Regions from separate parts of the Faucicola sp. SE7633 genome, predicted to be linked through region 1. Evidence: predicted binding sites of a transcription regulator. Region 1 holds the regulator's gene; each other region holds the start of a gene.

Region 1 (8,220 bases):
GCGATTGCCAAACAAGCGCTTAAGCGCAAAACAGGGGCGCGTGGCTTGCGTTCAATCGTTGAAAATGCGTTGCTTGAGACGATGTATGAGTTACCGTCATTGCCTGCTGGCAAAACTGTGCAGGTGGATGAAGCGGTCATCAACGCTGGCACAGCTCCACAAATCGCCTAATGCGGCTGTATGCTAGCGGCTATGAGCCGTGGCTATGCGGTCATGACCACAGGTTAGATTGTCTGACAACAACCAACAAAAGCGCGTACGATAGGCGCTTTTGTTGTATGGGTTATTTATGGGTTATTGGGCTTGATTAGCTTGTTGTTTAGATTTAACAAAAGTTTGGATAGACAGCGGTTTGGTCAAACAGCGGCTTAGCGCACCAGTTGGATATCGCCCTCGGGTAATCCCACCACGGTCAATTCATAGTCCAAATGTCCCAAATAGCCGTATTTGCCCTTACGGCTGACACGCGCCAACACACAGGCATCAAAGTCATAAAACGCTGTGCGGATGCCCTGCTGTTGGGCTAGGCGGTCAATCACCGCCATTGGGTCATCGATGGCATAGGTTTTGCTTGTGGTGGTCAAGGTAAACGTCTGCGCGTCACGGTGTACCCGTCCGCGATACAGGTTGGTGGCCTCAAGCCCACGAAAATCGCGCAATGGGGCGCGGCGGCGGTGCATTTGGTGTTTGACGTACTTGACTCCTGCTACCGTACCGCCCACCACGGCAGCGGTGGTTGCCACACTGGCACCGATGCCAAACGCCGCTAAGCCCAAGACGGTTTTGAGGATGGGATGACGGGAGCGCTTGTGTTGGTGGCGTGGGTGGTCGGTGTGCTGTTTGTTTTTGGCGGTGGCGTGCGTGTCCGTGTGGGTGGGTTGGCGGTGTTTGCGCCCGACGTTTTGATGAAATGGGCAGTGCGCACGGTTGTCCACCGCCTCAGAGGTTGGCTTGGTTGTGGTTTTATGTTTAGTGGAGGGCAACAAATCGGTCAATCGGCGCATGGTGGGCTTAACTCGTGATAAAATTTAACGTATTGTAGCAAATTGCGGTTGGTGGCATTGTGACAAATTTTTTATGCCGCTGATGTTTAACCGAACTGGGATCTTATGAAAGCCAAAATCATCGCTGTGGGGCAAAAAATGCCTGCGTGGGTACAGACAGGGTTTGCTGATTATCACAAGCGCATTCAGCCGATGTTGCCAACCGAACTGGTCGAAATCGCTGCTGCAAAACGCAGCAAACAGCCATCGGCGGCAGAAATCGAAAAATACGCCAACACCGAAGGCAGCTTGATTTTGCAAGCCCATCACAGCGCGCGTGAGCGTTTGATTTGCCTTGATGTGCGCGGCAAAAACTGGAGCACCGAGCAGCTTGCTGAGCGCGTGCAAACTGCCATGCAAGACGGTGAGGATTTGGCATTTGTCATTGGCGGTGCAGACGGCTTGTCCAAAAACGTATTGACACAGGCGCAGGCGTGTTGGTCGCTGTCGAATTTGACCTTGCCCCATGCGTTGGTGCGCGTGTTGGTCATGGAGCAGCTGTACCGCGCGATGACGATTTTGCACAACCACCCGTATCATCGCGGTGATTATTTTTAATTTAACTTTAATTTTTTATCATTCAATTTTTATTATTCACTAAAGAAAATTTAGCCGTCTGAGGTGTTGTTATCTATTTGCCTATGCCAACGTTATCCACCGATTATTCACCCGATTTTATGCCATCAACCGCGCCCAAGCTGTCGCTGACCGATGTGCTGCCTGAGCCCAGCCAGCCGTTGGCAACGCTGCCTGCGTTGTTTGTGTCGCACGGTGCGCCAAGCCTTGCCATTGAGCGCAACGCCACCACCCAAGCGTTGGCAAAAATCGGGCAAAACTTGCCTACCCCACAGCTGATTATCATGCTATCAGCGCATTGGCAGAGCAGCCAGTTGGAGCTTAACGCCAATCCACTACCGCCCACATGGCATGATTTTAGCGGTTTTGGGCAAGCGTTGGCGGCTATTGATTATCCTGCCCACGGTTGCCCTGAGGCGGCGCACGCGCTGGCTGAGCAGCTACAGGCGCGGCAAGTGGCGGTGTCACTGAATCGGCTACGCGCGTATGACCATGGGGTGTGGTCTCCGCTGGTGCATTTGTATCCGCAGGCGGATGTGCCGATTGTCACGTTGGCATTGCCACGGCATTTTGATAGCTATGCGTGCTATCAGCTGGGCGCGTTGTTTGCGCCGCTGCGTGCTGAACAAGTTTTGCTGATTGGTTCGGGCAGTGTGACGCACAATTTGCGCCAAGTGCGTTTTGGCAATACCGTCAAGATTGACCCGAATGCGTGGGCGTTTCGTCAGTGGTTGGTTGAGCAGTTGCGCCACGATATGCCGCGCGCGCTTGACTGGCAAGCGCATCCGTTAGCAGCGTACAATCACCCTTCACCCGAGCACCTACTACCCCTGTTTTTTGCCGCAGGTGCAGGGCAGCGCGTGAGCGTGGTGCATGAACGTTTTGACCATTATAGCCTAGCGATGGATATTTATCGGTTTGATTGACCATGGGTTAGATTGATTGGGCGCGATGTTGGTATCTAGCGCATAGCGCGTAAATCCAAATCCTTATCAATCTGCCACACCAGCCATGTACCCACCGCCATCAAGGCAAATAGCGTCATGCCCAGTTTGGCAACAGCGTTTAGCGCAACCAAATTGAGCAATAAACCGCCAAAAATCCCGACAATAAAATTCAGCGAACCTTGCAGTGCGCTTGCCATGCCTGCGCGGTGTTTTTGAAACGCCAGCGCAATCGCGCCTGCATTCGGCTGCGTCAAGCCTAAGCCTGCGATACAGCAAAAAATACTTGCCAACACCGCCCACAACCACGCGTGCGTACCAAACAGCAGCCCAAGCGTCATCAGCACGCCTGCCGCTATGACCTGTATCAACGCGCCAACGCGCAACAGCTGCACCAGTTTAAAGCGACCAACCAACCATTGATTGACCTGCGTCAGCCCAATAAACCCTGCCGCATTCATGCCAAAAATCCAGCTAAAATGCGTCGCGCTGACACCGTATTCCTCCATAATCAGCTGCGGCGCGGCACTGATATAAACGAACATTGAACCCATCAGCAGCCCTGCGCCCACCGCAGGATAACGAAAACGCGCATCTTTGAGCAAATCAGCATACTGCTGCACGACTAGGCGCAGTGGCAAGGCATTGCGACGCGCAATGGGCAGTGTTTCATGCAAAAATAACTTGGTAAGCACCAACAGCAGCACGCCAAAACCTGCCAAAAACCAAAAAATCGTCCGCCAACTGCTGATGTGTAGCAACAAACTGCCCAGTGACGGCGCAAGGATCGGCGCAATACCCATCACCAGCGTCATCAACGAAAACGCCTTGGCCATCTGTGTTGGGTCTAGGCGGTCACGAATCATCGCCCGAATCACCACCGCCCCAACACACGCGCCCAGTGCCTGTAGCGTACGCCCTGCAAACAACACCGCCACACTGGTTGTCGTCGCGCAAATCACACACGCCACCACATACACCAACGTGCCGACATACAGCGGACGAATACGCCCAATGCGGTCAGACAACGGGCCATAAAACAACTGCCCCACCACCAACCCGACAAAATACGCAGGCACCGAATTGGCAATCCATCGCGTTGCCACGCCAAAATCCTGCGCCATTGCTGGCAAGGCAGGCAAATACATATCAATCGACAACGGCCCGATAGCAATCATCAACCCAAGCAGCATAATCCATGCCGTTGGGTAGGGCGCAGGCGCATTTGGTGTGGGATGAGCAGGCGATTGAATAGGCGGTTGGGCAAGTTGGGTCGGCTGGGTGGTCATAACAACATCGGTGATTGGCACAAAAAACCGCTCGGCTTGGGTGTAGCTTTGGGCATATATCAAGCACGCTAAAACCAAACCCGTCTATTGTAACGCATTTTGCCCTATAAACGCGCCAGTGTTTATGCAGCGCAAGCACGGCACAGGCTAAACCATCTAAAATACAGCCTTGTCACAAACCGCTGCACCGCCGCTAAACGGGCTTAAAATGATTGGTCTGTAGCGTGCCAAGCGACTCACCCATACGCACCGCCTTGCCGTGCTGCATGGTGGGTAGCCACTCGGTGTGCGCTGACGCAGGCAACAGCACAATCGCGGTTGAACCCAAATAAAACCGCCCCAATTCCGCGCCTTTTTGTAACACAAGGTCATGCGATTGGCGAACGATGGTATCACCGCGTGCAAGCTTGCCTGTGGCGACCGTCTCAATACCTGCAACTATCATCGCACCGACCATGACCACACACGCTTGCCCAAACGCGGTATCAAATACACACACGCAGCGTTCATTGCGCGCAAACAAATCGGGTACATGATTGGCAGTCACATCATTAACCGAAAACAACTGCCCTGGTACATAAATCGTCTCAATCAGCCGCCCATCAAATGGCATATGCACGCGATGGTAATTGGTCGGCGCAAGGTACACCGTGGCAAAGCTGCCATCTTGCAACGCCTTACCCAGTGCATAATCCGCCACCAATTGCCCAACTTCATACTCACGCCCCTTGGCTTGCAGCAACTTGCCATCGCTGATCGTGCCAAGCTGTGAAATCACACCATCGGCAGGGCAAGCAATGGCATTGAGCGCGTCAGCAATCGGGCGGCGGTCGGTTTTGAGCTCACGGGTAAAAAAATCATTAAAACTTTGGTATTGGCGCAAGCTGCCACGCGCGTAGTCATCCAAATCAATACCGTACGCACGCGCAAAGCCATGAATCAGTGCGGTTTTGACCAATGGCTGTTGGCTTGCCGCCAGTTTGCCTGCCAGTTCGCTAAGTTTTTGTTGCGGGACAATGTGTTGTAAGGTAGTAAATAGGTTCATAATAATGATACGATTGGATAAGGACAATGAGGGCTTGCTAATCGCGCCGTGGTTGCCTAGCAGCCGCGTTGGGCGTTTGCCGTTTAGACATCGCTGACATTATAATTCAAACCCTAGATGAGCAAAACCGCAAATTTTACCGATTTTGAGTAACAGGACACTGCCATGAAAGCCGTCATCCAGCGTGTACGCCACGCCAAAGTTGAAGTCAATCAACAAACTGTTGGACAAATTGAGCATGGTGTGTTGGTCTACCTTGGGCTTGCTCACGGCGATACGCTTGCCGTCGGGCAAAAAATGGTCGATAAAATTCTCAACTACCGCTTATTTGCCAATGCGCAAGATAAGCTTGATTATTCACTACGCGATGTTGGCGGTGGCTTGCTGATTGTGTCGCAATTTACCCTGCTTGCCGATACACGCTCAGGGAGGCGGCCGGATTTTGCTGGCGCGATGCCGCCTGCTGACGCGCGTGACTTGTTTGCCCAAATCGTTGATTATGCCAACGCCCAATACCCCAACGTTGCAACGGGTGAATTTGGCGCGGATATGCAGGTGGTTAGCTGCAATGATGGCCCGATAAATTTTATTGTTGAACTGGCTGGCTAGCTGTTGCGACTAACGTTGGCAATGCCTTGAAAAATCTAAAAATATATACTGTATTGCTGTTTTGTCATCATTGTGTCACAATCATGAATTGTAATAGCGAGGTGTCATCTAGCTGTCACATTTAGTTGTCACATTCAGTTATCACATTTGAGAGGTCAGATTTGATAAGCACTTTGACAGCGGCGGTTTTTCGGCTGCGTGATTTTTAGCGATACCATTTGTAAGACTGCTTGACCTGTTCGCCATCAACTTTATTTTTTATAATTTTATACGTTTAAATTTTCTCAGCCTAAACAAATCGCTCCAAGAATTTGCCATGAAAAACGAAACGATTTTGGTCGTTGAAGACGAACCTGCCATTCAAGAAATGATTGTGACCACGCTTGAGATGGCAGGGTTTGACTGCCTGCAAGCCTCAGATGTGTCTCAGGCGCACCATTTGGTGGTGGATCATCGTCCTAATCTGATTTTGTTGGATTGGATGTTGCCAAATGGTTTGTCGGGCATTGATTTGTGCCGACGGCTCAAAAAAGACGATATGCTGTCAGAAATCCCCATCATCATGCTGACCGCAAAAGGCGAGGAAGACAACAAGGTGCAGGGGCTGGACGCAGGTGCAGATGACTACATCACCAAGCCATTCTCAACGCGTGAGCTGGTATCGCGTATCAAGGCCGTATTGCGCCGTAGTAGCGCGTTGTCGGGCGATAAGCCGATTGACATTGGCGGCTTGACGCTTGACCCTGTCAGCCAACGCGTGAGCGCACACAACAAGCCGATTGAGATTGGTCCGACCGAATACCGCTTGCTGGCGTTTTTTATGAGCCATCCTGAACGCGCCTACACGCGCACACAGCTGCTTGACCAAGTTTGGGGTGGCAATGTGTATGTTGAAGATCGTACGATTGACGTGCACATTCGCCGCCTGCGCAAGGTGCTTGAGCCGTTTGGCTTTGCCGATTATATCCAAACCGTGCGCGGTACGGGCTATCGGTTCTCTAGCCATGTCAATTAATCCGTCAATCGCACCAACTGCCCTAGCCTGCTGCCAATCCAATGGATGCGCGTAGAATCAACCTGTGGTCATCGCTGCTGCCTTTGACGCTCACCTGCTTGCTTGGGCTGACGCTGGGCGCGCTGGTTGATAAGCCTGCGTGGGGGCTTGGACTGGGGGTGCTGGTATATCACGCCTATGTGCTGTATTCGCTGCAACGTTTTAAACAATGGGCATTGCATCACATCAACACGCCGCCGCCGAATTTAGACAGCAACCTCAACGTCATCGCCTACAGCCTCTACCAATCAACGCGACAAGAGCGGCAAGCCCACCAGCAAATGCTACAGCTGATGCAAAAAATTCGCGCGTCATTGAGCGCGTTGTCTGACGCGGTTTTGCTGGTGGATCAAAAAGACTGTATTGAGTGGTGGAACCCCTCGGCGCAGCACCTACTGGGTTTAAATGCGCCTGACCAAGGGCGGCATATTTTGACGGTGATTCGTCAGCCTGCGTTTCATCAATACTATCAAAATCCAAGCCACTACAGCGACGGCGTGCGCCTAAGCGGTTGGCAAAATCATGCACGCTTTATTCAGTGTGAGGTCACCCCGTTTGGACAAGAAAAACTGCTGATTTTGTATGATGTCACGCGCTTGCAGCACCTTGAACAGATGCGCAAAGACTTTGTTGCCAATGTGTCGCACGAGCTGCGCACGCCACTGACCGTCATCATGGGCTATGTTGAAACGTTAAGCGAACAGCCAGACCTTGATGCGCGTTGGCAACGCGCGCTGCTACAAATGACCCAGCAAAGCCAGCGCATGAACAGCATTATCAATGATTTATTGCTGCTATCGCGCCTAGAAAATGACGAAAAACCCAGCACACCGCGCCAAATTGACATGCCCAAGCTGCTGATGCAACTTTTTGATGACGCGCAAATGTACAACAAAAACTTTGACCATCTGATCCACCTGCATTTAGACAGCCAACAACAGCTGATGGGCTATGAAGACTATTTGCGCAGCGCCCTGAGCAACTTAATCACCAACGCCATCAAGTACACACCAAAAGGCGGTGAAATCAACATCAGCTGGGAAACAACCGAAGACGGCGCGCGCTTTTGTGTGCAAGATAACGGCATTGGCATTGCGCCGCAGCACATTGCTCGGCTGACTGAGCGTTTTTATCGCGTCGATACAGGGCGCAGTCGCGAGACGGGCGGCACAGGGCTGGGCTTAGCCATTGTCAAGCATGTAGTGTATCAGCATGGCGCGGAGCTTGACATCGAGTCTAGTGTGGGCAAAGGCTCGACGTTTAGCGTGTTATTTCCGCCATCTATTTTGGTCTAGCCCAACAAAATTAAAATCAACCTCAGGGGCTTGCCCCATGATGATATCACGCATGGCTTTTGCCGAACCGTTAGCATGCGTCCAACCCAATGTGCCATGCCCCGTGTTTAAATATAGATTATCAATGCGGCCATACCGATTGACCGCGCGCCCAATAATCGGCACATTAGAGGGTGTCATTGGGCGTAAGCCCGTCCAAAAATTCGCCTCGCGCGTATCGAGCGCATCGCCAAATATCTCAACCACACGCCGTGTAAGCGCCTGACAGCGCACAGGATTCAGCGCGCGGTCAAAGCCGTTAAATTCTGCCGTACCTGCCACGCGCAACTGATCACCCAAACGCGAATAGACAAGTTTAAATTCAT
Region 2 (8,220 bases), on a different contig from region 1:
GAAGCCAATCAATCTTTGACCAAAAAAAAGCGTAGAGCCGACGTTGTCTGGTAGTGCTCTACGCTTTGCGGTGAGAAAATAGCGTTTTAACGGTACTCTCTCATGGTCTATGTCATGAACATGCGTCCAACATCAATGAATCATTAAGAGGCTGGCGCGGCGGCTGATGCCACAGCAACGGCGGTGTTATCGCCCATAGTGGCTGAGCTGGTGTAAACAGGCTGACCGTCTGCACCCACCACTTGCTTCCAGCTATCGCGGAACGCTGCTTTACTGGCTTGACCAAATGGTACAAAGTCAAGTGATTTGGCAGCGTCATCACCATTGGTGTACGCCCAATCAAAGAACTCCAATACCGCTTTGGCTTTGGCAGGATCGGTTGGTTTTTTGTGTACCAAAATGAAGGTCGCAGCAGAAATCGGCCATGCGTTGGCATCGGCTTGGTTGGTTAGCACGATATTAAAGCCAGGTGTATTTGCCCAATCAGCGTTACCTGCTGCTTCAAAGGTTTCAGCGGAAGGCTGAACAAAGTTACCAGCCGCATTTTTCATTTGGGTATATGCCATGTTATTTTGCTTGGCATAGGCGTATTCAACATAACCGATTGAGTTTTTGGCACGCATCACGTTACTTGCCACGCCTTCGTTGCCCTTACCACCTGCACCCGTGGCTGCAGTTGGCCATTTGATTGACGCATCTGCGCCAGGACCTGCTTTCCACTCTGGTGATACAGATGATAGATAATGCGTGAAGTTAAAGGTTGTACCTGAACCGTCTGAACGGAAAATCGTGGTAATTGGCGCATCTGGCAATGTCACACCTGGATTTAGCGCGACAATCGCTGGATCATTCCATTTGGTAATTTTGCCCAAGTAAATGTTTGCTAGCGTCGTGCCGTCAAGTTTCAATTGACCAGGTTGAACGCCGTCGATATTCACCACAGGCACTACCCCACCGATTACGGTTGGGAACTGGATCAAGCCGTCTTTTTCCAAGTCTTCTGCGGACAAAGGCTTGTCCGACGCACCAAAATCGACTGTGTTGGCAATGATTTGCTTAATACCGCCTGATGAACCAATCGACTGGTAGTTCACTTGCCCACCTGTTGCGGCTTTATAATCACCCGACCATTTGGCATAAATCGGTTGTGGGAATGATGCACCTGCGCCAGTGATGGTTTGACCAACGGCTTGGTTACCGCCTGCAGGCGCAGTGGTGTTAGCGGTATCAGCACCTGTGGTTGCGGCGGTATTGCCGTTGTCGGCTGGTTTGTTACCACAGGCAGTTAGTGCCAATGTAGCAGCGACGATTGCGCTTAGCAATGAATAACGCATGGAAACTCCTTAATATATAATGTTCGTGTGCACACAAATATCCCAAAGTAGGATATTTAGAATAGATGACAGAATTGTGATGTTAAGTAAACAACTTTAAAGAAACACGCAAAATTTTGCATATTTTTACAATAAAGTGTGACATTATTATGACAAAAATGTGACAAGGTCAATATCAGAGCAATTTAGTCAAGTTTTCTGTAAGCAAATTTTTCATAATAGCATGGCGTCGCCTAAAACTTTATTTGAACTTTTTTTGGATCGTATGACATCGTAAAATCAACTTGTCTAGATAGATACAATGTTTGCCGTTACAAAAAATTTAATATTTTGCTTGTTATCTTTAAAATTTACTTTATACTGGCGGTCAGCTTGTCAAGGATTGCCGCGCGCAATCGGCATCTATAATGATGCACCGCATTATGTTAAGTCTGTTTTGAAGTATATTTGTGTATCCTTTTTTCCTAGATTTTGATTGATGTTGTTGGCGTATGCTCGGTCAAACTATGATGTTTGGCGGCTGTGATACGCGTTGGATACAAGCTGAGTGACGATGAGCGTGATTTTTACAACAACGGCTCGTTATGATTTAGGACGCTCAAATTTGAGCAGAGATTGGATACTGGTATGTCAAATACAGTCAGCGGTACGGTTAAGTGGTTTAACGAAGCCAAGGGTTTTGGTTTTATTCAGCAGGATAATGGCGGTAAAGATGTGTTCGCACATTTTAGCCAAATTGCAGGTTCGGGTTTTAAAACTTTGCATGAAGGGCAACGCGTGTCATTCACGGTTAGCAATGGTCAAAAAGGCGAACAGGCCAACAATATTGTGGCGCTATAACTTGACGTGATCGGCTCAATCTCAACCGCCGATCAGGTAAAAAATAAAAGGCAAATGACATTCGTTTGCCTTTTTTTGTGCCTTGTATCTTGTTTATTTTTTCTTTTACCCTATTTAAAACTGCTATTAGCTAACGGCTGTGTCCACTGCAGGCAATTCGGTCATATCCCAACGCGGCAAACAGCTGACCGCCAAATCATCGTGTTGCCCTGCGCGTAGCCGCTGCCAGCCTGTAAACGCAATCATCGCGCCATTGTCGGTGCACAGGGCAGGCGGTGCATAATATACCGTGCCACCGATGGCGGTAAGCTGCTGCGCAAGCGCTTGGCGCAAACGTGTGTTGGCACTCACCCCGCCTGCAATCACCAGTCGGCGCATACCTGTAGCTTGCAGGGCTTTGCGGCACTTTTTTACCAATGTATCCACAACAGCGTGTTCAAAACTTGCCGCAATGTCGGCACGGGTTTGGTGGTCGGCAGGGTTATTGGGATCGGTTGGGTGGTGAGCAATGAGGTTATGCACGGCAGTTTTCATACCGCTAAAAGAAAAATCCAACCCTTGTCCAAGCATGGGGCGCGGTAGGTCATAGGCGTTGGGGTCGCCCTGTTGGGCTAAGCGTGAGATGTTCGGGCCACCTGGATACGGCAATTCTAGCATTTTGGCGGCTTTGTCAAAGCATTCACCTGCCGCGTCATCAATACTTTGCCCCAGTATCTGATAACGCCCGATACCCTCAACCGCCACAAGCAACGTGTGACCGCCCGAAACCAGCAACGCGACAAACGGAAATTCGGGCGCGTCCGTTGACATCAACGGCGCAAGCAAATGCCCTTCCATGTGATGCACGCCGATGGCAGGCACGTCAAGCGCGTACGCAAGGCTGCGTCCAAATAGCGCACCTGTCATCAAAGCACCGACCAACCCCGGCCCTTTGGTATAGGCTACCGCGTCAATGTCGCGTTTATTGAGCCCCGTTTGGGCAAGTAGCTCATCAAGCAACGGCACCAATTTGCGGATATGATCGCGGCTTGCCAGCTCTGGCACCACGCCCCCATAGGTAGCGTGCAGCTCGATTTGGCTATACAACACCTGCCCGATGATCCCAGCGGCAGGATCGGGCACATGGCCATCAAAAATTGCCAAACCAGTTTCATCGCAAGATGTTTCAAGCCCCAATACGCGCATGGCTGCTTCCTTTGTTTGATTGAATATGACAGGCTAACTATGAGGGCAACGTGAGCAAATTTCAGCCTTTGATGGGCAACAGTACAACGGGCAACAGTTGGCTTGGCTTTTACTTGGCTAGGTCTGCCGCGTTATTGTTGTACCAAAGGCATGGCATGGTTGCTATCAGCAGGCAGGCGCGGCTTGATGCCGTCATTGACGATGACGACATCGATAGTCAGCCCGTGCGCAAACGGCTCGGCAAATACATAAGTATAGCGGCTAGGCTTGATGCGCGGTGTGGTATGAACAATAAACTCACTGGTTTTGCCTGCGGTTAGCTCGTGTGAGACATACGCAGTGCCAATTTGGTCAAGCACTTTGGCAAGCACTTCATTGACCGCCATACCCACCGTGAGGTTATAGCGCGCGCTGTTGGCGTCGACGTGATACGCATCGGCATAGGCTTGCACAGGCTTGCTATCAAGCGCAAATGGGTAGTCAAACGTATTTTTGTCCACCGCAGTGACGCCCGAATCAATTTTTGTCCAATCTAGCGCTTGCGACAAGCGCGCGTTGGTATCAGCGGTGGCAACTTGGGCAGATGCGTGGGCTATACTAGCAACGGGGGCAGAGTCGGCAGAGCTAGTAGCTGCCGACTCTTGGGCAGGTTGGCACGCGCTTAACATACCTGTGATAATAAACAGCCATAGTAAGCGCGGACGGTACAAGCTTGGCACAGCACGCATTATGCCGTGACCTCGGTGGTGCTGACAGGCACACTTAGCAAGTGGCGATTGGCGCGGCGTTCAATCACACGAAACATCGCAATAAACACCGATGCCAATATCAGATACAATACCCCTGCGGCAAAGTACATCTCAAGCGTGGCATAGTTTTTGGCAATCAGCGTTTTGGCTTGCCCCGTCAAATCCATGATAGAAATTGTTGAGGCCAACGCACTGCCTTTGAGCATAAAAATCACCTCGTTGCTGTAGGCAGGTAGCATGATACCAAACGCGCGCGGCAAAATAATACGGCGCAGCTTTTGGCGGTACGACATACCAAGCGCGTCCGCGGCTTCATTTTCACCCTTTGGAATGGCTTTGACCGCACCGCGGATAATCTCTGCCGTATAAGCAGCGGTGTTGAGGGTAAACGCGACAATCGCCCAAAAATACGGCTTGGCAAGCACCTCGTCCCACAACCAGCCATGCTTCATGCTATCAGGGATAAACGGCCCGATGCCATAATAAATCAAAAAAATCTGCACCAGTAGCGGCGTGCCACGAAAAAAGAACATATACGCAAACGGCAACGCCGCAACATACGGACGCTTAGACAGCCGCGCCAACGCCAATGGCACAGCCAGTATCAACCCCAAAATTCCCGATATCACCACCAAACCGATGGTAACCAACGACGCATTTAACAGCGCAGGTAAGCTATCCCAAATGACTTGCCAATTCCACGACATCTTAGTTCCCCATCGCTGTCAGTTTGCGGTCGGTGGTTTGGCGCAGCAAGCGTTTGGCATAACGCTCGGCAGGGTTGTTGTACCACTCAAGTGCCATCAAAATCGCGGTTATCACCACCGTCATCAGCAGATAAATACACGCCGCTGCCAAATAAAACGCGAACGGGCGCTGGGTAGAAGTCGCTGCCACTGTCGATTGGCGCATCAAATCATCAAGCCCAACCACCGACACCAACGCTGTGTCCTTGAGCAGCACCAAAAATAAGTTCCCCAAACCCGGCAACGCAATGCGCCACATCTGCGGCAAAGTAATCCGCCAAAAAATCTGCCATGGGCGCATACCAAGCGCCTGCCCCGACTCGCGTTGCCCGTGCGGAATTTCTTGAAACGCCATGCGAAATGTCTCGGTGGCATACGCACCAAACGCAAACGACAGTGCGGCCACGCCTGCCCAAAACTGGCTGATTTCCACATAGTCGTTGTAGCCAACGCGTTTGAGTACCGCCATCAGCAGCATTGAGCCGCCAAAATAAATAAACAGCACCGACAACAGCTCAGGAATTCCGCGCACCAGTGTGGTATAAGCGGTTGCGATAGCACGCAATACGGCAAAGCGCGATAGCTTGGCACTTGCGCCCAATAGCCCCAATAACAAGCCGATGACAAGACTGGTCAGCGCAAGCTTGATGGTAATCAGCGAACCGCTTAGCAGTAAATGCCCATAGCCTTGTAAATCAAACACTGGTTTGCCTCTGCTGTCTGTTTATCGGTTAATGATTGTCAAAATCACGGATTGGTCGCACTGGCAGGCGCGGTGATTTGCTGCCCTGCCGCACTGGCGGCTGGCGATGTTGTGGTAGCACTTGCGCCCAAATTGCCAAAATGCTGCGCCACAATGCGGTCATACGTGCCATTGGCACGGATAGTGGCCAACGCGGTATTCAGCTCCTCTTTGAGAGGATCGCCACGGCGCACCGCAACCGCCAATTTATCTTGGATATCAATTGGCGCACCTCTTTGGCTAAAGCCTTGACCCGATGGCGTTTGTAGCCACACCAATGCAGGCGCACGATCCGCCACCATGGCATCAGCGCGACCTGCTGCCAAATCCATAAATGCATTATCAAGCGTATCATACAGCTTGACGTTGGCATTTGGATGCTTGTCAGCAAGCCACTGCGCCGAGATCGTTGAACGCTGCGCGGTCAGGGTATGGCTATCAATTTGTGCCGTATCATCGGGGTTAAAGGTGCTGTCATCACGCGCCAAAAACACCAACATATTATCAAAGTATGGCTCGGTAAAATCCACCTGTGCCGCGCGCTCAGGCGTAACCGACATCGCCGACACAATCGCGTCATATTTGTGCGCGTTTAAGGCAGGAATGATGCCGTCCCAATCTTGCGCCTTGATGGCACACTGCGCCTTAAGCTCCGCGCACAAGGCTTTGGCGATATCGACATCAAAACCCGCCAAGCTGCCATCGGCATCGGTGTAATTAAACGGACGGTACGCGCCTTCAGTGGCGATACGCAGCATCCGACTGCCTGCGCCTGTACTGCTCGCGCCTTGTGCATCGGCACTGCCTGTAGGGTTGTTGGCAGGCTGACACGCGCCCAGCAACACCGCGCACAACGCACCCACCCAAAAGGGCTTGGCGGCGTGTACCTTGGATGAATGGTTTAGCCCAAAACGTTTTAGTAAATTCATTGCACTCATGTGTCAGTCCTTGACGGGTCGGGTCAATCAAAGTATTTGCCGTTTGATAGCATCTGATTTATTGATGAATATCGGCAAAATATTGATGGTACAACTTGTCGTATTTACCGTTGGTTTTTAGCGCGGCTAACGCGTCGTTAAACTGCCCCACCAGCGGGTCGTTTTGGCGCATGGCGATGGCGATTTTATCGTCAATTTTAATGGGCTCGCCCTTGACCTCAAACCCCTGTCCACGGTCAGTTTTTAGCCAATGCAAGGCAGGTGCGCTGTCAGACAACATCAAATCCGCCCGTCCTGACGCAAGGTCAAGATAAGCGTTTTCTTGGTTATCATAGCTTTTTACCACCGCATTGGGAAAATGCGTTGCGATATAGTCCGCCGCGGTGGTCGAACGCTCAACGGCAATGGTTTTACCTGCCAAATCATCCGCGCCTTTGTCCACGCCTTTTTTGCCCAATATCACCAAGTTATTGATAAAGTAGGGCTCGCTAAACGTCACCACCTCGCGGCGTTTGGGGGTGTCTGACATACTTGCCATAATCGCGCTGTACTTTTGCGCTTGTAAGCCTGGAATCAGCCCATCCCAGTCTTGTGAGATGATTTCACAGCGAATTTTGGCTTGCTCGCACAGCGCATGAGCAAGGTCAATCTCAAAGCCCACCACGTTGCCTTGCGCGTCTTTGTAGCTAAAAGGCGCGTAGCTTGATTCGGTAGCAATGCGAATTTGCGGCCAGTTGGCGCTGTCAGTGGCATTGCCAGCCGCGCTTGCCGTGGCAGGCGTATTGGCGGCAGCAGAATCTGCCGATTGTTGGCAACCACTGACCGCAAATGCCGCCAGTCCTGCCAATAGCCCCGACACGCACACGCTGCGCCACATTGGTGCTGTCCGATTCATCCCCATCACTGTCATATTCACCCCACCTACTGTTAGATTATTGCGCAAAATGTCGCTGTTGTAGCTTGGCAAGCTCGCCGTTGTTTTTCAGCGTCGTCAAAGCGTTGTCAAGCTCGCCTTTGAGTGCATCCCCCCGACGCACTGCCATGGCAATGTTGTCATTGTTGTCGATTTCATCCCCAACAATGGCAAACTTATCACGGTTTTGCTTAAGCCACTCAGACGCGGTGACTTTCTCTGCCAACACGCTATCAACGCGCCCCGATTTTAAATCCATAAAGGCGTTGTCATAGGTGTCATACAGTTTTAGGTCGTTATCGGCTTTAAAATGGTCTTGCAAGTATTGCCCCAGTGTGGTTGAGCGTTGGGTGGCAAGTTTGTAGCCTTTGATGGTCGCAGGGTTGAATTTACCTGTGGTTGGTGCAAGCCACACGATGGTGTTTTTGTAGTAGGGTTGGGTAAAATCAACCTGCGCGGCACGCTCAGGCGTGACCGACATACCCGAGACAATCGCATCATACTTGCCTGCCAACAAGCCTGGGATAATGCCATCCCAATCTTGCGCGACGATTTGGCAATCGGCTTTGAGCTCAGCGCAGACGGCTTTTGCCACGTCCACATCATACCCTGCCAAGCTGCCATTGCTGTTGGTGTAGTTAAACGGCTGGTACGCGCCTTCGGTGGCGATACGGATTTTTTTGCCGCTGGTGGCTGTGCCATTGTCGGCAGTGCCAGCGGCATCGCTGGTGGTTTCATTGGCTTGTTGGCACGCGCCAAGACTAACAGCGGCA
Region 3 (8,220 bases), on a different contig from region 1:
GCGTGGTTATCATCGTGTGCTGCGTGTGGCGCGTACGATTGCTGATTTGACAGGTAGCGCGGCGATTGACACGCCACATTTGACCGAAGCATTGGGCTATCGTTCACAACTGGCAAACGCGTAACAGGTTGTGAGGCAGGATTATTTTTGGGATGGGGCGGTTTTGGGTGCGGCTTTGATGAACCAGTCTTGGGGTAGGTCGGCGTATTGGTCGCTGTGCTCATAACGCGCCTTGTGCTGCTTGCGCAGACGCTGATAATCGACATTTGCGCGGCAGTCATCCCAGACGGTTTTAAAAATTTGCGCCGCCTCGGCTTTGATTTGCGCTGCCTCGCTGTCTTGTGGCTGCTGGGGCAGGGTAGCGCGTCCATGAGCACCGCTTTGCCCTTTTTTGTCAGCAGGCACTGCGCCATCGTATTTTTTGCCGCCCTTGTGATTGGCATAGCGTCGCGCGCGTGTATAGCCCATTTGGATGAATTTACGCGCCATATCTGCCCCGACAAAATCGCCTTGCGCCAAATAATCCAAAAACATGGCATAAATCGCTTGGCTGCTCGCTTGTGCGATATCGGGCGTGGCAAACCGCCAATGCGGCAAAATCTCGGATTTGTAGGGCTCAACCAACAACACGCCTTGCTCACCACGCCCCACGCGGTACAGTTCGGGGTGTTTGCGCAAATCCAAGTTGGCGTAATCCAGCTGGTAGTTAAACTCTTGCATACGCGGCTGCCATGTTCGGGCTGGTTTGGGTTTAAGGTTTACGCTGGCTTTGTTTGATGAGCGCAATCAGCCGCAGCACCTTGTTGCGGGTACGAAAACTAAGCGCGCCAATTATTAAGGTCAAGAACGCCACCGCGCCAAACACTTTGGGCAGCAGTTGGCTGCCTTGCTCGGTATAGTACATCGCCGCCAACAAACACAACAGCGTCCCTGTGAGCTGAAAGCGGGCGATTTTGCGTAGGCGCGCGGCGACCGAATTGAGCTCATCAAGTTTTAGCACCTTGATTTTGACCTTGGGCGGCTTTGGCATGGCGGCAGTCTCTGGCTAAAAAACGTTGGTAAACAGGCTTGATTTAACAGGCAATATAACCTAATGGGGGCAAGCGCGCGGATTTTAAACCGTGATTTGCCACCAATATGGCACAACGGCAGCCATCAAAGCAAAAACGCAACCAATTCACCAAAGCTGTCAAACGCTGCCGTTGGCTGCTGGGTGCGGATATCTTGCCCATAGTTGTAGCCATAACTTAGCCCTAGCGTGTCGATATGCGCCTGTTTACCTGCCAAGATATCATTTTTGGAGTCGCCAATCATGTAGGCATGTTTGGACGCGATACCCAGCTGTTGGCAGACGTGTAGCAGGGGCGCAGGGTCAGGTTTTTTGGTTGGCAGGCTATCACCGCCTAACGTCACGGCAAATATACCCTGCCAACCCATAGCTTGTACAATCGGCGCGATAAACTCAAACGGCTTGTTGGTCACCATGCTCAAGGTATAGCCTGCATGTTTTAGGGCTTGCAACCCCTCGCTAACGCCAGCATAGGCTTGCGTACGCTCACAGGTATGCGCACGATAGTGGTCAAAAAAACGCGCCAACGCGTCTTGTAAGGCGGTATCAGGCAGCGTGTCATCCACCGTCATCGCACCCGATAACGCACGCGCCACCAACATTGTCGCGCCATTGCCCACCCAGTTACGAATCGTGGTCTCATCAAACGGTGCGCGCCCCAAATCCACCAACGTGGCATTGACCGCCGCGGCAAGGTCGGGCACGCTGTCAATCAACGTACCATCTAAATCAAAAATCAGCAATGATTTGTCATCACGCATACAATTATCCTATCGGTTAGGGTTATCGCTAAGCCTGTCATCACTTGCCCTAAGGCATGCCAAAAAGCGTTGATGGCAACCACCAACGCTAACACGATACAGGGTTTAAAATCAACTCACACCAACCTCACTGAGCTTTGGCAGCCTCGCTTAGGCGTTGTCATCGCCATTTTGTGGGGTGGTGATATCGGTATTTTGTGCCTCAAGCCCTGTTGGCGTGACCATATCAGGAGTTGATTTTGGATAGCGCACGTCTTCACCTGTGATACAAAAAATCAACTGCTCAGCGATATTAAGCGCGTGGGCGGCTGAACGCTCAAGCGCGCGCAAAACCCACAAACCATCTACCACTTGCGACACTTGGCGCGGATCTTCCATGACATACGTCATCAGCGCGCGCGAGGCGGATTTATACATACTATCGATTTGGCGGGCTTGCTCAACCACTTGATAAGCCTGCTCAACTTCAAAGGTTGCAAACGATTCTAGCGCGTTTTTGAGCATGGTTTGGACAAATTTGCCCATCACCTCAGCTTCTGGGTAGCCAATCGGCGCTTGTTCGCCTTGGTAAGTGTGCCGCGCAGTTTTTGCCACGCGTTTGGCTTCATCGCCGATACGTTCGATATCGGCACTGGCTTTGCTGATGGCCATAATTAAGCGCAAGTCCGTTGCAACAGGCTGGCGGCGTGCCAAAATCGTCACCACATCTTCATCCAGCTGTTTTTCGTTGGCATTGAGTACGCGATCGCTGTCAATCACAGCATCGGCAAGTTCACGGTTGCGCCCGTTCAGGGCTTGCAAGGCACTGATAAGATTTTGCTCTGCCATGCCGCCCATTTTTAAAAACAGGGTTAATAAATCTTGTAAATCTTGGTCAAACTGCTTTGAAATATGTTCGCCGATTAAACGCATAATTTGTCCCTTATTTCATCTAAAATTTGCCAAAATCTATAAATCCTCGATACTTTGGCAGGTCAGTGCAACCAAACGCTGTATAATATTTTGTAAAACTAGCGCTTGGTACATGCTAAATGCTGGCAACGGGTGATAAAACCAAGCGCTAACCTAGCACAAAATTGTGACAAATTGATGTTAATGCTAGCGTTTTATTGGCCAAAAATTAGCGAAAAATAAAAATTCATTTGTCATATATTTGACATCTTTGCGGCGTACAATACCGCCAATCTTAGCGTGGTGTTTGTAGTAACGCTTTTTAGTGGTTAGTGTGCCCAAGGACGCTGCGATGGTGGTTTTACTTGTGATCCTGTTAGGTCATCTAGCCTGATTCTCACTCACCCACTTTAACCTGCTTAATTCTTTAAGCCTCACTGTAGTCTTAATAAGGAATCACCATGAAGCTATCTCACATTTTGGCAGGCCTCGTGCTTGCAACGGTTGGCAGCCAAAGCATGGCAGCCACTGTAACAGGTGCAGGCGCGACGTTCCCACAACCTGTGTACTCAAAATGGGCCGCTGAATATCAGCGCAGCACTGGCAACCAAGTGAACTACCAAGGTATCGGTTCATCAGGTGGTATCAAGCAAATCCAAGCCAAAACTGTTGATTTTGGTGCTACTGACGCGCCAATGACACCTGCGCAATTAAACGAAAGCAACTTGGTACAATTCCCAGCGGTCATCGGTGGTGTGGTACCTGTGGTGAACATCGCAGGCGTTGCACCTGGTCAATTAAAATTGACAGGCCCTATCTTGGCGGATATCTACATGGGTAAAATTACCCAGTGGGATGACGCGCGTATCAAGGCAATCAACCCCGGTCTAAACTTGCCTGCTGCCAAAATTACCACAGTCAATCGTTCAGACGGTTCAGGTACTACCCACGTTTTCACCACTTACCTAAGCCAAGTGTCTAGTGATTGGAAATCATCAGTGGGCGCAGACAAAACCGTTAAGTGGCCAAATGCCAACTCAAGCGTCGGCGGTAAAGGTAACGAAGGTGTGTCAAGCAACGTGCAACGCGTCGCCAACTCAATCGGTTACGTTGAATATGCTTACGCCAAGCAAAACCGTCTAGCGCACACCCAGCTACAAAACCGCGCTGGTCGCTTCATCCAGCCTGATGACTCAACGTTTGCAGCGGCAGGTAACATCAACTGGGCACGTTATCCTGGCTTTGCGGTGTCAATCACCAACATGCCAGCGGCTAACGCGTGGCCAATCTCTACCGCAACTTACATCCTTGTACCACGTACTGGCGGCGGTGCTAAAACCCAAGAAGCCATCAAATTCTTTGATTGGGCATTCACCAATGGCGACAACCTAGCGCGTTCATTGGACTACGTTCCACTACCAGCAGCCACCAAAGCCGCGGTACGCAACGAGTGGAAAAAAATCCGCTAATCGCTTGAGCTAACTCAAGCCACCAAAAGCCCTGTCTGTCAAAGACGGGGCTTTTTTGTGTTAAATGTACTGCGCTAGACAAAACCAATCATTAGGGCGTACTTGGCAGGGCGTGTGCTTGATCAGATGGCGCATGGACTTGTAGCAAATTGTCTAAGGTCTTGACCGTGTCATCGCCCAAATTGCCCGTGGCTTTTTGCAAATCCACATAGGCGTTGAGGTAGTCAAAATGGGCGTTGAGCCAGTCGCGCCGCGCGGCATAGTATTGTCGCTGTGCCAGCAATGTATCAACCATTGAGCGCATACCCAAATCATAACCCGTCTGCGAGGCTTCGGCGACTTTGGCGTTGGCGGTGACGGCGGCAGCTTGGGCCGCTAGTGTGGTTTGGCTTGCCATCAAGTTTAGGTACGCTTGGCTGGTTTGGGTCAGCGCCTGCTGATAAACAAACGTGAGCCGACTTTGCGCGGCTTGGGCTTGCAACGCGCCTTGCCCCACCGCTAGGCGTGTGCGCCCACCCGTATAGACGGGCCAATCAAGCTCAATGCCAATTTGATAATTTGTGCCATCAGAGAGAGTCTGTAAGCGGTTGCTGTTGTCCTGCCAGCTGATGTTGCCGACCAAATCTACTTTGGGATACAGATTGGATTTGAGGTATTTAACCTGCTGATTGGCAAGGGCGACTTGGGTTTGCGCTTGCTGAATAGCAAGATTGTCTTGCTGGGTGCTATTTAGCCATTGTTCAATGCTGCGCTTGGGGACTAAATTAAGCGTCACAGGCAATGGCAAAGGCGCGATATCCGCAATCGGTTGGGCGGTCACCAGTGCTAGCTGTTGTTTGGCATTCATGATGGCCACTTCGTTGTTGGCAAGCTGCGCCTGCACGCTGACCAACCGCGCGTGGGTCTCCTCGGTATCGACCCGTGCAACCACGCCTGCCGCCAGTCGCGCCTGCATCATGTCATCTTGTGCCTTGAGCGCGCGCCATTCGGCATTTAGGCTTTCGGTCATCGCCTGCGCACGCAACACGCTCAGATACGCCTTGATGACTTGTTCGGTCAAATCGGCGCGTTGTTGCAACAGCTCAATGTCATGCGCCTGTTGGGCAAGCACGGATTTTTGCAAATTTGTCCATTTATCAGCACGGTATAACGCTTGTCGCACCCCCAAGCCGACTTGACTGATCGCGTTGCCTGTGTCATCACCGCCATGCTGCGGATAAAACTGGTTGCGCTTGATGCTGCCTTGCACGCCAACTTGTGGCAATAAATCACCTGCCGCCAGTCCCACATCCTGTTGCTGTGCCAAATAATCGTACTGTTGTCCTGCCCACTGCCCGTTGTGACGCTGCGCAGCGGTGTACAAATCCCACAAATCATTTGCCCATGTGCTTGGGCTAAACGCGCTTGCAGCCAGCAGCCAACACGCGACATAGGTACGCTGAACCAAGCAAAATTTCATCACGTCATCACCGTCAATTTTAACCCGTTATCATACCTGTAATTGCCTCAAAAATCTGACAAAATTTCACTAGGTTTAACGCGCAAGTTTTGTTAAGATAAAGCCAACATGACTCGGGGTGCTTGTCGATTCGCGTTTTAACGCTGTGTGTTACACATGGCATCACAGATGGCGCACCAGCGGCAAGCTGAGAAACACCCGTCGCACCTGATATGGTTCGTACCGTCGTAGGGAAGTCTGGCGTGCGGTTGGGCAAGCCGAGTCGGTTTTGACATTGATTAAATTTAACAACACCGACCACCAAGGACAGCCATGAACGCCCCTGCCAATCCGCAACCCCAAGCCAATGATGCCTTAAAAACCCCTGCCCACCGCGGCCCACAAGACGCACGTTTTGAAGAAGAAGCCCGTGATTTGACCCGTGTGCTGCCTGCGTCACGCAAAGTTTATATTGAAGGCTCACGCCCCGACATCCAAGTGCCGATGCGTGAAATCACCTTGACCGACACGCCTGTGGGCGGTTTTGGCAAGGCAGAAGGCGAGCACAACCCTCCATTTTATGTCTATGACACCTCAGGCGTTTATACCGATCCAAACGTTGAGATTGATTTGACCAAAGGCCTGCCCAAGCTGCGCGAGACGTGGATTAAAGAACGTGGCGATACCGAGATTTTAAGCCAATTATCCAGCCAATACGGCACCGAGCGCGCCAACGACATTGCCACCGCCAATTTGCGTTTTGGGCACATCGCCAAGCCGCGCCGTGCCAAAGCAGGCAAAAACGTCACCCAAATGCATTACGCCAAGCAGGGTATCATCACCCCTGAGATGGAGTATATCGCCATTCGTGAAAGCCAGCGTCAGCATGAGCTGACCGACATGCGCCAACATGCAGGCATGAGCTTTGGCGCAAATACACCTGAGCTTATCACGCCTGAATTTGTCCGCCAAGAGGTTGCCGCAGGGCGCGCGATTATCCCAAATAACATCAACCACCCCGAATCTGAACCGATGATTATCGGGCGCAACTTTTTGGTAAAAATCAATGCCAACATCGGTAACTCAGCACTGGGCTCAAGCATCGATGAAGAAGTCGCCAAAATGACATGGGCGACACGCTGGGGCGCAGATACCATCATGGACTTGTCCACCGGCAAGCACATCCACGAAACGCGCGAATGGATTATTCGTAACTCACCTGTGCCAATTGGCACGGTACCGATTTATCAAGCGCTTGAAAAAGTCGGCGGCGTGGCAGAGGATTTGACGTGGGAGCTGTTTGCCGATACCTTGATTGAGCAAGCCGAGCAGGGTGTGGACTATTTTACCATTCACGCAGGCGTATTGCTGCGCTATGTGCCATTGACCGCCAACCGCTTAACGGGTATTGTCAGCCGCGGCGGTTCGATTATGGCGCAATGGTGTTTGGCGCACCACAAAGAAAACTTTCTTTATACGCATTTCAATGATATTTGCGAAATCATGAAAGCCTATGATGTGGCGTTCAGTCTTGGCGATGGCTTGCGCCCTGGCTGTATCCAAGATGCCAATGATGACGCGCAATTTGGTGAGCTGCGCACTTTGGGCGAGCTGACCGAGGTCGCATGGGCGCACGACGTACAGGTGATGATCGAAGGCCCTGGACACGTTGCCATGAACCGTATCAAAGAAAACATGGACTTGCAGCTTGAGGTGTGCCACGAAGCACCGTTTTACACGCTAGGGCCACTGACCACCGACATTGCTCCGGGTTATGACCACATCACCTCAGCGATTGGCGCGGCGATGATTGGCTGGTACGGCACTGCGATGCTGTGCTATGTCACACCCAAAGAGCACTTGGGGCTGCCCAACAAAAAAGACGTTAAAGACGGTATCATCACCTACAAAATCGCCGCTCATGCCGCTGACTTGGCAAAAGGCCACCCTGCCGCGCAAGCACGTGACAATGCTTTATCAAAAGCGCGTTTTGAATTCCGTTGGGAGGATCAATTTAACCTTGCGCTTGACCCCGACACCGCGCGCGAATTTCACGATGAAACCTTGCCCAAAGAAGCGCACAAATCGGCGCACTTTTGTTCAATGTGTGGGCCTAAATTCTGCTCAATGAAAATCACCCAAAACGTGCGCGACTATGCCGCAGGATTGGGCTTTAACGCGGATAAATCTGCCAAAGCCGCGCTTGATGTCACGCCCGACAGCGGCGACTTGCTAGATGCCAACCATCGCATCAAGCGCGTGGATACCGAGCTTGTCGAACAAGTCGGCGAGGGTACACTTGAGGAGGTCACCGCAGGCATGGAAGCGATGTCGCAAAAATTCCACGAAGAAGGCCAACAGTTGTACAAAACGGTATAAACAGTAACCACTTAAACCAACGGTTTGGATGTCCAAGCCGTTTTTTTTGGGCAAAAATTAGCGATAAAACACCCGTGCCAACGCAGCGCACAGCGTCCACGCCAACAGCATCGCCACCACCGTGTGGCTAAAAAAATGATCACCGATAGCGATTTTATACAGACCCATCAGCCAGCCTAACAGCGTGACCGCCGCCACAATCCGCCAGCGCCA

Evidence for each region. The regulator PhoB, encoded in region 1, activates phosphate uptake and scavenging genes when phosphate is short. The targets are predictions, from matches to a motif close to TGTCATNAANCTGTCATAA.
Region 2: the regulator PhoB is predicted to act here: its motif matches at 1,471-1,489, upstream of pstS (phosphate ABC transporter substrate-binding protein PstS).
Region 3: the regulator PhoB is predicted to act here: its motif matches at 2,907-2,925, upstream of pstS (phosphate ABC transporter substrate-binding protein PstS).

Annotation. Positions count from the first base shown of each region.
Region 1 covers NZ_JCADBW010000004.1:39,337-47,556, reverse strand. Annotated here, with positions in the region: gene clpX (ATP-dependent protease ATP-binding subunit ClpX) at 1-171, shown strand, start outside; gene AC5L4R_RS02580 (hypothetical protein) at 369-1,004, opposite strand; gene rlmH (23S rRNA (pseudouridine(1915)-N(3))-methyltransferase RlmH) at 1,110-1,601, shown strand; gene AC5L4R_RS02570 (DODA-type extradiol aromatic ring-opening family dioxygenase) at 1,685-2,545, shown strand; gene AC5L4R_RS02565 (multidrug effflux MFS transporter) at 2,581-3,756, opposite strand; gene asd (archaetidylserine decarboxylase) at 4,046-4,897, opposite strand; gene dtd (D-aminoacyl-tRNA deacylase) at 5,063-5,506, shown strand; gene phoB (phosphate regulon transcriptional regulator PhoB) at 5,823-6,521, shown strand; gene phoR (phosphate regulon sensor histidine kinase PhoR) at 6,563-7,855, shown strand; gene AC5L4R_RS02540 (D-amino acid dehydrogenase) at 7,829-8,220, opposite strand, start outside.
Region 2 covers NZ_JCADBW010000012.1:30,132-38,351, forward strand. Annotated here, with positions in the region: gene pstS (phosphate ABC transporter substrate-binding protein PstS) at 144-1,334, opposite strand; gene AC5L4R_RS06225 (cold-shock protein) at 1,962-2,174, shown strand; gene tsaD (tRNA (adenosine(37)-N6)-threonylcarbamoyltransferase complex transferase subunit TsaD) at 2,301-3,359, opposite strand; gene AC5L4R_RS06235 (hypothetical protein) at 3,491-4,087, opposite strand; gene AC5L4R_RS06240 (ABC transporter permease) at 4,087-4,815, opposite strand; gene AC5L4R_RS06245 (ABC transporter permease) at 4,817-5,557, opposite strand; gene AC5L4R_RS06250 (transporter substrate-binding domain-containing protein) at 5,602-6,534, opposite strand; gene AC5L4R_RS06255 (transporter substrate-binding domain-containing protein) at 6,593-7,429, opposite strand; gene AC5L4R_RS06260 (transporter substrate-binding domain-containing protein) at 7,467-8,220, opposite strand, start outside.
Region 3 covers NZ_JCADBW010000005.1:52,110-60,329, reverse strand. Annotated here, with positions in the region: gene AC5L4R_RS03265 (YifB family Mg chelatase-like AAA ATPase) at 1-124, shown strand, start outside; gene AC5L4R_RS03260 (DUF4385 domain-containing protein) at 142-720, opposite strand; gene AC5L4R_RS03255 (hypothetical protein) at 752-1,030, opposite strand; gene AC5L4R_RS03250 (phosphoglycolate phosphatase) at 1,156-1,830, opposite strand; gene phoU (phosphate signaling complex protein PhoU) at 1,981-2,742, opposite strand; gene pstS (phosphate ABC transporter substrate-binding protein PstS) at 3,183-4,190, shown strand; gene AC5L4R_RS03235 (TolC family outer membrane protein) at 4,282-5,649, opposite strand; TPP riboswitch at 5,754-5,900, shown strand; gene thiC (phosphomethylpyrimidine synthase ThiC) at 5,962-8,007, shown strand; gene AC5L4R_RS03225 (PAP2 family lipid A phosphatase) at 8,065-8,220, opposite strand, start outside.